DNA from 2 places in the Faecalibacterium sp. Marseille-Q3530 genome. Region 1 is predicted to be linked to the other one. Evidence: a T-box and tRNA genes for the amino acid it is inferred to sense, from the RefSeq annotation. Region 1 holds a T-box; the other holds one or more tRNA genes.
The links. A T-box is a leader RNA that pairs with one kind of tRNA and senses whether it is charged. The one in region 1 lies ahead of pheS (phenylalanine--tRNA ligase subunit alpha), so its partner is inferred to be a tRNA-Phe.

Region 1 (6,980 bases):
CATGCAGGTGGTGGGCAACGCTAAGACCTTCCAGTATATGGAGCAGTTCTTCGGTGCGGACGCCATCGCAAAGGAACGCCGCGTGGTGGTCAAGGACGGCGAGAGCCTGAGCCTGGGCAGCCACACGCTGACCTTCGTTTTTGCGCCCATGGTGCACTGGCCGGAAGTCATGGTGAGCTATGAGTCCACCGAGAAGGTGCTCTTCTCCGCCGATGGCTTTGGCCGCTTTGGCGCAGTGGCAAAGTTTGACGAACATGCCGACTGGGCCAGCGAAGCCCGCCGCTACTTCCTGAACATCGTGGGCAAGTATGGCCCGCAGGTGCAGGCTCTGCTGAAGAAGGCGGCTGCACTGGACATCCAGACCATCTGCCCGCTGCACGGCCCCGTGCTGACCGGCGACCTGAGCAAATACCTGGCCTACTATGACACCTGGTCCAGCTACAAGCCCGAAGAGCCGGAGAAAATCCTGGTTGCCAGTGCGTCCATCCACGGCCACACCCGCGCAGCAGCACACCAGATGGCCGAAAAGCTCCGCGCCAGAGGAGCCAAAGTCGTGGAGATGGACCTGACCCGCACCGATGTCTCCTACGCCGTGACCGAAGCCTTCCGCTGCGGGAAGATCGTGCTGGCCTGCGCCACCTACGACGGCTTCCTCTTCCCGCCGATGGAAAACCTGCTGGCCCACCTGAAGACCAAGAACTTCCAAAGCCGCACCATCGGCCTGATGGAGAACGGCACCTGGGCCCCCATGGCCGCCAAGCTCATGCGCGCCGAACTGGAGGGGATGAAGAACATCACCGTCTGTGGGAACGTCGTCACCATCCGTTCGGCAGTCAGTGCCGCATCGGAGGCACAGATGGAGCAGCTGGCGGAAGAGCTGATCGCAAAATAAGAAATACACAGCAAAAACAAGGGCCCGGCACCGGAAGTGTCGGGTCCTTGTTCTTTCTCTCGTTCTCTTATCGCTTTTTCTGCCTCAGAAGCACCAGTCCGCTCACGGCGACAAGGCCGCCGAGGAGGGCGAGACCGGCACCTGCCTGACCGAAGGCGTCACCGACCGCACCGACGAGGGGGCTGGCGGGGATCATGAGCAGGCTGTAGGCCATGCTGTCCACGCTGATGAGGGTGGCGCGCTGGTCGCTGGGGATGGCGTCGTTGAGCTGCTGGCTTTCATGCAGGAGGTAGACCTCCAAAACGCCTTGCACCAGCATCATGCCGAAGATGCCGCCCCAGGCAGGCGCGGTGCCCACCAGAAGGGTGCCCGCACCGCAGAGCAGGGCACAAACGGCGTAGAACTGCCGCATGGAACAGAACCGGACCCGGCGCCCGGCCTCGGTGCCGAGGACGCAGGCGAGGCCGCCCAGCAGCAGGGGAAGGAACAGCACTTCGGTGGGCCAGCCCAGCTCAATGAGACGCTGCTGCAAAAACATCTTGGTCAGGTAGCTGGGCACCGAGATGATCGCACTGGATACGATGAGCTTCGCGGCCAGCGGGCAGGTGCGCAGAACATGCAGACTGTCCTGCACGAGCAGGGTGAATTGACCGGGCAGGTCGTGCAGGGATTGCCGGGCCCGGTTGGCCTGCGCTGCCGTGACGATGGGTTCGTTCATCCATCGGCAGGCGAGGGTGGAGACGCCCTCGAACAGGGCGCTGAGCAGATAAAAGCCTGCAAAGCCGAGGAACCGCTGGACCGTGCTGGCCAGCGAACCCAGCGCACTGGCCAGCATGGAGATCTGGGAACTGTTGGCGGAGATCTGAAGGTACTCGTCCTCGCGGTCTTCCGTCTTGAGGCTGTCGTAGACAAGGGCCGTGAAGGTGCCGGAGAACAGGGTACCGTACAGCGCGTTCAGCGCCATTGCGAAGCAGATGGCAAACAGGTTCGGTGCAAACGCCATCAGCAGGTTGGAGGTGACGGCCAGCACACCGCCGGACACAAGGGCTTTTTTGCGGCCCAGCAGATCTGCCACCATGCCGCTGGGCACTTCGCACAGCAGGTTGACGATATGGAAAACACTTTCGGCCAGGCCGATCTCCCACAGGGAGAACCCCCGTGCGGCCAGCAGCGCGACCCACACGGCGTCGGTGATCCGCAGGCCGGAGAAGAAGTCGGCCGTATACACACAGCCAAGCTGCCGCTTGATGTTGAGCGTTGATTGTTTATTTGATTTCATGGAAAGCACCTTTTCATTTTTACAAGATGAAACAGTGCCCATCCTTAGAGTCTCTTTGTACAACCTCTCCGTCACCTTCGGTGACACCTCTCCTGGTAGGAGAGGCCTTGGCATTGCGCAAACTCCATCTTTTCCCCCTTCGGGGGAGCTGGCTGCGTAGCAGACTGAGAGGGCGATTCCTAAAAATGGGCGCACTTCGAACCGGAAATGCTTAAGGGTTTCCTTTTTTGAAGAAAACGCAGCCGTTCCAACCCATGTGGGTGCACCCTCCTTCCAGTAAAACGTTGCGCTCAGCATACCATATCCCGGCGGAAAACACAAGCAAAAACGGAAAATTGCCACAAAATCCGCTTCTGCGCTTGCAAACCGCGCCGAAATGTGGTAAGATGATTTCTGGTTATGAAAACCTGATATGCAAAAACGCAGCGACGGAGAAAGTACGTGCAGTGTGTCCGGCAAAGAGAGAAGCTTCACCGGCTGAAAGGGCTTCCGAGAGAGACGTGCACCGAAGTTCGCTCCTGAGCGGCCCGCGTGAACGGCTGAAGACAGCCTGCTAGTGCGGGACGGTGCGCCCCGTTACGGCGTTTGAGCGCCGCTCCTTATAAAAAAGAGCGGAAACCGGGTGGTACCGCGGAGTAAAGTTTACAGCTTCGTCCCCTTTGCCGAAAGGCAGAGCGGGGCGGAGCTTTTTTGTTACCCGCTGAACAAGAAGAAAACCGAGAAGGAGAGAATTTCCATGCAAGCAATGATCGACGAGCTGGCCAAACAGGCCGAAGAAAGCCTCGGTCAGGTCTCTTCCAAGGAGACGCTGGCCACGTTCTGGCAGGAATATCTGAGCAAAAACGGCAAGATCCCCGCGCTGATGAAAAATCTGCGCTCCGTCGCGCCGGAAGAACGCCCCGCCATGGGCAAGATCATCAACGAACTGAAGACCAAGGTGCAGGCGGACTACGATGCTGCCGCTGCCAAGGTGAAGGAAGCCGAGCTGGCCGCCCGCAACGCCGCCGAGACCGTGGACATCACCCTGCCCGCCAAGACCCGCGCGGTCGGCGGTCTGCATCCGCTGACGCTGGTCACCAACCAGATCATCGACGTCTTCTCCGGCATGGGCTTTGCTGTGGCGGACGCCCCGGAGATCGAGGACGACGACCACAACTTCACCCGCCTGAACGTCCCGAAGGACCACCCCGCCCGCGATATGCAGGATACCTTCTACCTGTCCGATGAGTTCCTGCTCCGCACCCAGACCTCCGGCGGCCAGATCCGCACCATGGATTCTCAGAAGCCACCCATCAAGGTGCTTATCCCCGGCCGCGTCTTCCGTTCCGACTCCGACGCGACCCACAGCCCCATGTTCCACCAGATGGAAGGTCTGGTCGTGGACAAGGGCATCACCCTGGGCGATTTGCAGGGTGCCCTGAACACCTTCGTGCAGAAGCTGTTCGGTGCCGACACCCGCACCCGCCTGCGCCCGTCCTACTTCCCGTTCACCGAGCCCAGCGTCGAGGTCGATGTCAGCTGCTTCGAGTGCCACGGCAAGGGCTGCCCCCTGTGCAAGCACACCGGCTGGATCGAAGTTCTGGGCGGCGGCGTCGTCAACCGCAAGGTTTTGGAGAACTGCAACATCGACCCGGATGAGTACTCCGGCTTCGCCTTTGGCATCGGCATCGAGCGTATCGCCATGCTGAAATACGGCATCAACAACATCGGCCTGATGTTCGAGAACAACCTGGAGTTCCTCAAGCAGTTCCATGAATAAGAGGGGAGAGAGCAAACAATGAAAGTACCTTTCAGTTGGTTAAAAGAACTTGTCGATATCGACGTCACGGCTCAGGAATTGGAGGAGAAGCTCTTCTCCTGCGGGTTTGAGGTCGAAGAGTTGATCCCGCTGGATGCAGGCATCAGCAAGGTGGTCGTTGGTAAGATCGTGGAGATGGAAAAGCAGGAGGGCACCCACCTGACCAAGTGTGTGGTGGACTGCGGCGACTACGGCCACGACATCCGCATCAGCACCGGTGCCTCCAACATGAAGCTGGGCGACTGTGTGCCCGCCGCTCTGGATGGCTCCACCCTGCCCGGCGGCATCAAGATCAAGGCCCGCAAGATGCAGGGCGTTGAGTCCAACGGTATGCTCTGCTCCGGCGAGGAGCTGGGTCTGAACGATGATCTGTTCCCCGGTTCGGAAGTCTACGGCCTGCTCATCCTGCCCGAAGACAGCGTCCCCGGCACCGACATCGCACCGGTGGTCGGTCTGGATGACTACATCTTCGATATCTCCATCACCGCCAACCGCCCGGACTGCCAGTCCGTTCTGGGCATCGCGCGGGAGGTCTCTGCCATCCTCGGCAAGCCCCTGCACATGCCCGCCATGGATTACCAGACCGTCTGCGACGCCGATGCCCCCATCACCGTGCAGGTGGAGGCTCCCGACCTGTGCCCCCGCTACATGGCACACTATGTCCGCAACATCCGGATGGGTGAGTCTCCCCGCTGGATGAAGCGCCATCTGGCCCTGTGCGGCCTGCGTTCCATCAGCAACGTGGTCGATATCACCAACCACACCCTGCTGGAGATGGGCCAGCCCATGCACGCCTTTGACCTGAACAAGGTCGCGGGCCGCACCATCGATGTCCGCCGCGCCCACGAGGGTGAGAAGATCGTGACCCTCGATGAGAAGGAGTTCACCCTGAACCCCAACAACCTCGTCATCTGCGATGCAGAAAAGCCGGTGGCACTGGCCGGCATCATGGGCGGTGCCAACTCCGGCATGGATGAGAACACCACCAGCCTGCTCTTTGAGTGCGCCACCTTCGCCCGCGACTCCGTCCGCAAGACCAGCCGCGCGCTGGGCCAGAACAGCGACTCCTCCGCCCGCTACGAGAAGGGTGTGGACCGCCACTCGCCCGAACTGGGCCTCGCCCGTGCCCTGCACCTGATCCAGGAGCTGGACTGCGGCGACATCACCACGCTGGAATACGACCTGACCGATGGCCGCCCGCTGGAGCGCAGGCACATCGTGACCACCCCCGCCAAGATCTGCGGTGTGCTGGGCATCACGGTGCCTGACCAGACCATGATCGACATCCTGCAGCGTCTGGAATTCACTGTGGACGTGCAGGCCGACGGCAGCTGGGATGTTTCCGCCCCGCTGTACCGCGAGGATGTGGAGAGCTTCCCCGACCTGGCCGAGGAGGTCATCCGTGAGTACGGCTACGACCACATCGTGCCCACCTTCCTGAACACCGCTGCTGTCACCAACGGCGGTCTGAACTACGACCAGAAGCAGCAGCTCAAGACCAAGCGTCTGCTGGCGGCGCAGGGCTTCTATGAGGCATCCACGCTGGCCTTCTACTCCAACGCAGAGCTGGACATGCTGCACATCCCCGCCGATGATGCTGCCCGCAAGGCCATCCGCATCCTGAACCCCATCAGCGAGAACCTCTCCATCATGCGCACCCTGCTCACCCCGTCCATGCTGAACGTCATCGTGGACAACCTGAAGAAGGGCAACGCCGAGGGCCGTCTGTTCGAGATGGCACCGGTCTATCTGGCCAAGGAACTGCCCCTCTGCGAGCATCCGCACGAGCGCCAGACCCTCTGCATCGGTGCCTTCGGCCCGGAAGAGGACTTCTTCACCGTCAAGGGCGCCATGGAGGCACTGGCAGCCGGTTTCGGCCTGCACTTCACCTACGAGCGCGAGACTGCGCCCTGGCTGCACCCCGGCATCAGCGCCGCTGTCTACTGCGGCGGCAAGCGTCTGGGCGTCTTCGGCAAGCTCTCCAATGAGATCAACGGCGAGCTGGAGATCGCAAAGGAACAGAAGGACAGCCAGAACATCTACCTCGGTGAGCTGGACTACGAGGCCCTGATGAGCTGCGTGGACGGCGAGCTGCGCTATCAGCCGCTCAGCCCCTATGCTGCCGTCAAGCGCGATCTGGCCCTCGTCTGCGAGGAACAGGTCACCTGCGGCGAGATCGAGGAGACCATCAAAAAGGCAAGCCCGCTCATCACCGACGTGAAGCTGTTCGATATCTATCGCGGCGCAAACCTCGGCGCGGGCAAGAAGAGCATGGCGTTCTCCCTGACGCTGTCCGACCCCAGCGCAGAAGTCTCTGCCGAACAGGTCGAGCGCGCCGTCAAAAAAGTGCTGGGCAACCTGAAGTTCAAGCTCGGCATCGAGATCCGCTGATTCAAAACAAGAAATAGAACAGGGCAAAGGCCGTCTGTGCAAGCTGCATGGGCGGCCTTTGCCTTTGTGCAAACATACCAATATTGTATGAAATCTGCGAAAAAAGAGAGTGCGCAAAAAACGCGCTGAAAGGTGGAATCAGGGCAAACCTGAAAAAACGGACGCCAAAATCCCCTATAATCCTATTGACATTCTATGGAAATGGGTTTATCATACGGCCAACGAAAAAAAATCAATGCAAAAAAGGAGGGGACAGGCATGGACTGGGACGTCATCGCAAGCTATCTGCCGCAGTACGAAAAAGCGGCGTGGCTGACGCTGCGGCTGGGTGTCATCGGCATCGTGTGGGCCATTGGCATCGGGCTGGTCTGCGCCGTGCTCCAATACGATAAAGTGCCGGTGCTGCGCCGCCTTGTGGGGGCATATATCCAGCTCAGCCGGAACACGCCGCTGCTGGTGCAGCTGTTCTTCATCTACTACGGCCTGCCGAAGGTGGGCATCAAGACCAACGCAGAGATCTGCGGCATCGCGGGTCTGGCGTTTCTGGGCGGCAGCTACATGGCCGAAGCCTTCCGCAGCGGGCTGGAGGCCATCGAGCCCATCCAGACCGAGAGCGCGTA
Region 2 (6,980 bases), on a different contig from region 1:
AGCTTGTGGGCACCGGCGGTGCGCAGGCTCTGGGGCGGGATCTTTTTCAGGTAGCCCTCGCGGGTGAAGAAGACGGTGACCGGATAATCCGGGATGACCTCTTCCTCGGTGCCGCTCTCTTCCTCCGGCAGGTCGTACAAAATCTCGCTGCGGCGGGGCTGGGCGTACTTTTTGGCAACATCCGTCAGCTCTTTGATGATGATCTTCCGGATGCGGGCGGGCTTTGCCAGAATGTCGTTCAGGTCGGCGATGTCCTTCTCCAGCTGCTCGATCTCCCCGGTGCGCTTGAGGATATACTCCCGGTTCAGGTGGCGCAGCTTGATCTCGGCCACATAGTCGGCCTGCACCTCGTCGATGCCGAAGCCGATCATCAGGTTGGGCACGACCTCGGTCTCCTCCTCGGTGGTGCGGATGATGTGGATGGCCTTGTCGATGTCCAGCAGGATGGCGGCCAGACCCTGAAGCAGGTGCAGGCGCTTTTCCTTGCCGTGAAGGTCGAAGAAGGTGCGGCGGCGGACGCATTCCATCCGGAACGCCGTCCACTCGTTCAAGATTTCCCGCACACCCATGACCTTCGGCTGACCGGAGACCAGAATGTTGAAGTTGGCGCTGAAGCTGTCCTCCAGCGGGGTGGTCTTGAACAGCTTGGCCATCAGCTTCTCGGCGTCCACGCCGCGCTTGAGGTCGAGGGTCAGCTTGAGGCCGTTCAGGTCGGTCTCATCGCGCATGTCGCTGATCTCTTTGATTTTTCCGGCCTTGACCAGCTCGGCGATCTTGTCCATGATAGCTTCCACCGTCGTGGTGGGCGGGATCTGGGTGATCTCCAGCATGTTCTCGCCGGGCACTACATTATAACGGGCACGGACCCGAACGCTGCCGCGGCCGTTCTCGTAGATCTCCCGCATCTGGGCTTCGTCGTACAGGATCTGGCCGCCGCCCACGAAATCCGGGGCCGGCATCGTGGTGGAGATGTCATGCCGGGGGTCCTTCATCAGGGCGATGGTGGTGTTGCACAGCTCGACCAGATTGAACGAGCAGATGTTGCAGGCCATGCCGACGGCGATGCCCAGTGTGTTGTTGGCCAGGATGGTGGGGAACGTGACCGGCAGAAGGGTCGGCTCGGTGGTGGTGCCATCGTAGTTGGGGACGAAATCGACCGTCTCCCGGTCGATGTCCCGGAACAGCTCCTCGCAGACGCCTTCGAGCTTGGCCTCGGTGTAACGGGCCGCTGCACAGGACATATCCCGGCTGTAGGCCTTGCCGAAGTTGCCTTTGCTGTCCACATAGGGCACCAGCAGGCTCTCGTTGCCCCGGCCCATGCGGACCATGGTGTCGTAGATGGCCGCATCGCCGTGGGGGTTCAGGTGCATGGTGCCGCCCACGATGTTGGCGGATTTGGTGCGGGCCCCCTTGAGCAGGCCCATGCCGTACATCGTGTACAGCAGTTTGCGGTGGGCGGGTTTGAAGCCGTCGATCTCCGGCAGAGCGCGGGAGACGATGACGCTCATCGCATAGGGCATATAGTTGGTCTCCAGTGTGCGGGTGATGGGGTCTTCCAGCACACTGCCCGCATTCAGGATCTCAACACCGTCGCCCAGCTGTGGGCGGACCGGCTTGAGTGCTTTCTTTGTTGTTCGTTTTGCCATTCTTCTTTTATCCTCTAAATAAACCTCTCAGTCTCGCTCACGCTCGACAGCTCTCCTGTCAGGAACAGCGACACTGCGCAGCATGGACGGAGAGGTCAAGACACATCCAGATCGTCCAGATACTCTGCGCCGTGCTCTGCGATGTGCTCCTTGCGTCCGGCGAGGTTGTCGCCCAGCAGCAGGTCGAACACGCGGGCGGTCTCCTCCACATCGGTGGGCAGCACCTTGATGAGGCGGCGGCTCTCCGGGTTCATGGTGGTCAGCCACATCATCTCCGGGTCGTTCTCACCCAGACCTTTCGAACGCTGGATGGTGTATTTCTTCTCGCCGATCTCCTTCAGGAACGCCGCCTTCTCCGGCTCGGTGTAAGCGAAATAGGTGCGGTCTTTGGTGGTGATCTCGTACAGCGGCGACTCCGCGATGTAGACATAGCCCTCGTTGATGAGGGTGGGCGTCAGGCGGTAGAGCATGGTCAGCACCAGGGTGCGGATCTGGTAGCCGTCCACATCGGCATCGGTACAGATGACGATCTTGTTGTACCGCAGGTTGTCCAGATTGAAGGTCGCCAGCTCCTTGTTGTGCTTGCCGCCCAGCTCGACGCCGCAGCCCATCACCTTGATGAGGTCCACGATGATGTCCGACTTGAAGATGCGGGCATAGTCGGCCTTGAGGCAGTTCAGGATCTTGCCGCGGATGGGCATGATGGCCTGATACTCGCTGTCGCGGCTCTGCTTGACGGCACCCATAGCCGAATCACCCTCGACAATATACAGTTCGCGGCGGGAAGCGTCCTTGGTGCGGCAGTCCACGAACTTCTGCACCCGGTTGGCGAGGTCGATCTGGGTGGAGAGCGTCTTTTTGATGCTCTGGCGCGTCTTTTCGGCATGTTCCCGGCTCTGCTTGTTGACCAGGACCTGCTGGCAGATCTTCTGGGCTTCCTCCGGCTTTTCGAGGAAGTAGACTTCCAGATAGTGCTTCAGGAAATCCGTCATCGCCTGCGAGACGAATTTGTTGGTGATGGCCTTCTTGGTCTGGTTCTCGTAGCTGGTGCGGGTGGAGAAGCTGGACGAGACATAGACCAGGCAGTCCTGCACATCCTGAAAACTGATGGCGCTCTCGCCCTTCTTATAAAGATTCTTGTCCTTCAGGTACTTGTTGATCTGGTAGACGAAGGCCGTGCGCACCGCGTGTTCGGGGCTGCCGCCGTGCTCCAGCCAGGAGGAGTTGTGGTAGTATTCCAGCAGCTGCACCTTATTGGAGAAGCAGAAGGCCGCGCTCATCTTTACCTTATATTCCGGCTGGTCCTCGCGGTCGCGGCCGGTGGCCTCGCTCTCGCAGCTGAACACCGGGGTCAGGGTGTCCTCGCCCGCCGTCTCGGCCACGTAGTCGGCGATGCCGTGCTCGTAGCACCAGCTCTCCTTCCAGGCCTTGCCGGTGGCGGGGTCCTTCTCCTTTTCGTCGGTGAAGTTCAGGGTCAGCCCCGCGTTGACGACGGCCTGACGGCGCAGCACATCCTTGTAATAGCTGCCGGGGACGTCGATGTCGGTGAAGACCTCGTCGTCCGGCTTCCAGTGGATGATGCTTCCGGTGCGGCGGCCCTTATAAGGTTCCTTTTGCAGGCCGCCGACGTTCTCGCCCTTTTTGAAGTCCAGATGATAATGATAGCCGTCGCGGTAGATGTCGGCCGTCATCCAGGCAGACGAATACTGGGTGGCGCACAGGCCCAGACCGTTCAGGCCCAGGCTGAACTCGTAGTTGTCCTCGCCCTCGCCGTATTTGCCGCCTGCATACATCTCGCAGAACAGCAGCTCCCAGTTGTAGCGGCCCTCGCCGTTGTTCCAGTCCACGGGCATGCCGCGGCCAAAGTCCTCGACGATGACGCTGCCGTCCTTGCAGCGGGTCACGTTGATGGTGTCGCCGTGGCCGTCGCGGGCCTCGTCGATGGAGTTGGAGACGATCTCAAAGATCGAATGGGCGCAGCCCTCCACACCGTCCGAGCCAAAGATGACCGCCGGGCGCTTGCGGACGCGGTCCGCACCCTTTAATGAAGTAATGCTCTCGTTACCGTATTCCTGTTTTCTTGCCATGTTCACCCTCCCGGTCTGCACGGATACGCCCCGTACCCTTTGCCGGCCGAATCGTTTTCTAGTTTTCTATTAAACCATAGGTTGTTGTCAATGTCAATTTTGCGTTTCGTCCCCCGCCGTCGGCCCGGCCCGGCCGGAGAGCATCAAAAATCCACTTCTATTATTTATCGTCCGGACGCATTTTTCAAGAAAAGTCTGATTTTTTTCGAAAAAATTTGCATTTTCCTCTTTACAAATCCAGAATTTCGGGTATAATAATCATCGTCCGGTGCGCCTCTGTAGCTCAGTCGGTAGAGCAGGGGACTGAAAATCCCCGTGTCATTGGTTCGATTCCGATCGGAGGCACCACCTTTCAGAAGAACAGAGATCTGTTCTTCCGAATATGCGGCCGTAGCTCATCTGGTAGAGCGCCACCTTGCCAAGGTGGAGGTAGCGAGTTCGAGCCTCGTCGGCCGCTCCATAACGGAGTGGAAATATCCGCTCCAATATGGCCCGGTAGCTCAGTTGGTTAGAGCACCAGCCTGTCACGCTGGGGGTCGTCGGTTCGAGCCCGATCCGGGTCGCTCATCCTAATGGTGCAGGGACAAATGCACCGAATATGCGGCCGTAGCTCATCTGGTAGAGCGCCACCTTGCCAAGGTGGAGGTAGCGAGTTCGAGCCTCGTCGGCCGCTCCAAATGGAGTGGAAACATTCACTCCAATATGGTGACGTGGCCAAGTGGTAAGGCAAGGGTCTGCAAAACCCTCATCCACCAGTTCAAATCTGGTCGTCACCTCCAAAAGATTCCCGAACGTGAAAGCGTTCGGGATTTTTTGTTTTATTGCATCCTCCCCTTCCCCGTGTTACAATAGCGGTATCCTGTGCAGAAAGGAGCGTATGCCATGCCCGCTCAAACCACCGAGACCCACACCACCCTGACCCCCGATACGCCGGTGCGGTATCTGAAAGGCGTCGGCCCCAAGACCGCCGAGCGGTTCGAGAAGCTGGGCATCGTGACGCTGGCGGACCTGCTCTGCCACTACCCGCGCAGATATATGGATTTTTCAAAGCCCTACTCCATTGCCGAGGCACCTTGCGACACCGAGTGCGTCGTGAAGGCCGAGGTGTTCGCCAAGCCCGGCGGGCGCATCCTGCCCGGCGGGCGGCGGATGGAGCGGATCACGGCGGGCGACGATGTTTCCAGCCTGGAGATCACCTGGTTCAACAATCCCTACGCCGCCCAGAAGCTGGAACTGGGGCAGGCATATTATTTTCAGGGCATCGTGACCGGCGGGATGCTCCGCCGCCAGATGGTCAACCCGCAGGTGCGCACCGAAGCGCAGATCACCGCCGCCCCCTTCGAGGCCGTCTACCCCCAGACCGATGGGCTTTCGAGCAGCGTCATCGCCCGGTGTGTCCGCCAGCTGCTCCCCCATGCCGAGCTTCTGCCCGACCCGCTGCCGCCGGAGATGCGCCAGAAATACCGCCTGCTCTCCAAGGCAGAGGCCGTGCGGGCCATCCACTGCCCGGAGAGCGAGGAAGCCGCCTTTGCGGCCCGGCGGCGGCTCATCTACGAAGAACTGCTCATTTTGCAGCTGGGCATCGGCCGGATGAAGAACCGGGGCAGCGCCGCCACCGGGGCACCGATGCAGCTTCTCGACCCGCAGCCGTTCTGGGATGCGCTGCCCTTCTCCCCCACCGGGGCCCAGCGGCGGGCCGTGACGGAGATTCTGACCGACATGGCAGGCGGGCAGTCCATGAACCGCCTGCTGCAGGGCGATGTGGGCAGCGGCAAAACACTGGTGGCGGCAGCCGCCATCTGGGCCTGCATCCGCAGCGGCTATCAGGCAGCGCCGCTGGCCCCCACTGAGATTTTGGCTTCCCAGCATGCCGAGAACCTGAACCGGATGCTGGCCCCGTTCGGGATGCGGGTCGCCCTGCTGACCGGCGGCATGAAAGCCGCCGCCCGCCGCACCACGCTGGCTGCCATCCGGAACGACGAAGCCGACCTCGTGGTGGGCACCCACGCCATCCTCAGCGAGGGGGTCGCCTTTGCCCGGCTGGGTCTGGCCGTGGTGGACGAGCAGCACCGCTTCGGGGTGCGGCAGCGGGGCCTGCTGGCTGAAAAAGCCGAGAACCCCCATCTGCTGGTCATGAGCGCCACGCCCATCCCCCGCACCCTGGGGCTGCTCCTCTACGGCGACCTCGACATCTCGATCCTCGACGAACTGCCGCCGGGCCGCAAGCCGGTCAAGACCCGGTGCATCACCGGGAAGAAACGGCGGGACCTCTACGGCTTCCTTGACCGGGAGATCAACGCCGGGCGACAGGTGTATATCGTCTGCCCCGCCATCGAGGACACCCCCGACGGCGGGCTGAACGCCGTGAAGACCTACTACGAAGACATCGCCAAGGCGCTGCTACCTGACCGCCGGGTCGGCCTGATGCACGGCAAGCTCAAGCCAAAGGAAAAAGCCGCCGTCATGGAGGACTTCAAGGCCGGGCAGTTGGACGCGCTGGTCTCCACCACCGTCATCGAAGTCGGCGTGGACGTGCCGAACGCAACGGTCATGGTCATCGAGAACGCCGAGCGCTACGGCCTGAGCGCTTTGCACCAGCTGCGCGGCCGGGTGGGCCGCGGTGCGTCGGAGAGCTGGTGCTTCCTCGTCAGCGACAACACGAGCGAGCCAGTCCAGAAACGGCTCAAATTCCTCTGCTCCACGGCAGACGGCTTCGCCGTGGCGCAGTACGATCTGGAAACGCGCGGCCCCGGCGACTTTTTCGGGAGCCGCCAGCACGGCCTGCCCACCCTCCAGATCGCCGACCTGATGAACGACACCCGCACCCTCCACGCCGCACAGAGCGAAGCCGCCGCCCTGCTGGCCGAAGACCCGCTCCTCACCGCACCAGACCACGCACTTCTGGCCGCGCAGGTCGAGCAGATGTTCGAAAAAGCCGGTGCGATGAACTGAACCAGCAGCAAGGGGCAGGCCAAAAGCGGCCTGCCCCTCGTTTTCTATATTATATATAATTATTTCATGGGAATGATCTCGCAGAAAACGCACCGGCTCTTGGTGGAAAGGGCCACATCCTTGTGGTAGCAGCCAAAGAACCATTTTTCGTAGTGCAGCTTCAGCAGGATCTTATCGAGGAAGAGGTGCAGCCGGTTCGACTCGCCCAGCGCCAGCGCAGTAAAATCCAGGAACCTGCTTGGGGCGTCGTGGGTCAGCACATAATCTACCTGCCAGCCGTTTTCTTCCAGCGTCT

Region 2: it encodes a tRNA-Phe, which carries the amino acid that the T-box ahead of pheS (phenylalanine--tRNA ligase subunit alpha) is inferred to sense. The anticodon was not compared.

What each region holds. Positions count from the first base shown of each region.
Region 1 is NZ_JAFREH010000002.1:4,685-11,664, forward strand. Features, by position in the region: gene J3350_RS03170 (FprA family A-type flavoprotein) at 1-892, shown strand, start outside; gene J3350_RS03175 (MFS transporter) at 960-2,171, opposite strand; T-box leader at 2,588-2,832, shown strand; gene pheS (phenylalanine--tRNA ligase subunit alpha) at 2,908-3,930, shown strand; gene pheT (phenylalanine--tRNA ligase subunit beta) at 3,949-6,360, shown strand; gene J3350_RS03190 (amino acid ABC transporter permease) at 6,619-6,980, shown strand, end outside.
Region 2 is NZ_JAFREH010000001.1:613,434-620,413, forward strand. Features, by position in the region: gene J3350_RS02755 (DNA gyrase subunit A) at 1-1,646, opposite strand, end outside; gene J3350_RS02760 (type IIA DNA topoisomerase subunit B) at 1,742-3,733, opposite strand; tRNA gene J3350_RS02765 (tRNA-Phe) at 4,006-4,081, shown strand; tRNA gene J3350_RS02770 (tRNA-Gly) at 4,118-4,193, shown strand; tRNA gene J3350_RS02775 (tRNA-Asp) at 4,223-4,296, shown strand; tRNA gene J3350_RS02780 (tRNA-Gly) at 4,334-4,409, shown strand; tRNA gene J3350_RS02785 (tRNA-Cys) at 4,438-4,512, shown strand; gene recG (ATP-dependent DNA helicase RecG) at 4,616-6,685, shown strand; gene J3350_RS02795 (metallophosphoesterase) at 6,745-6,980, opposite strand, start outside.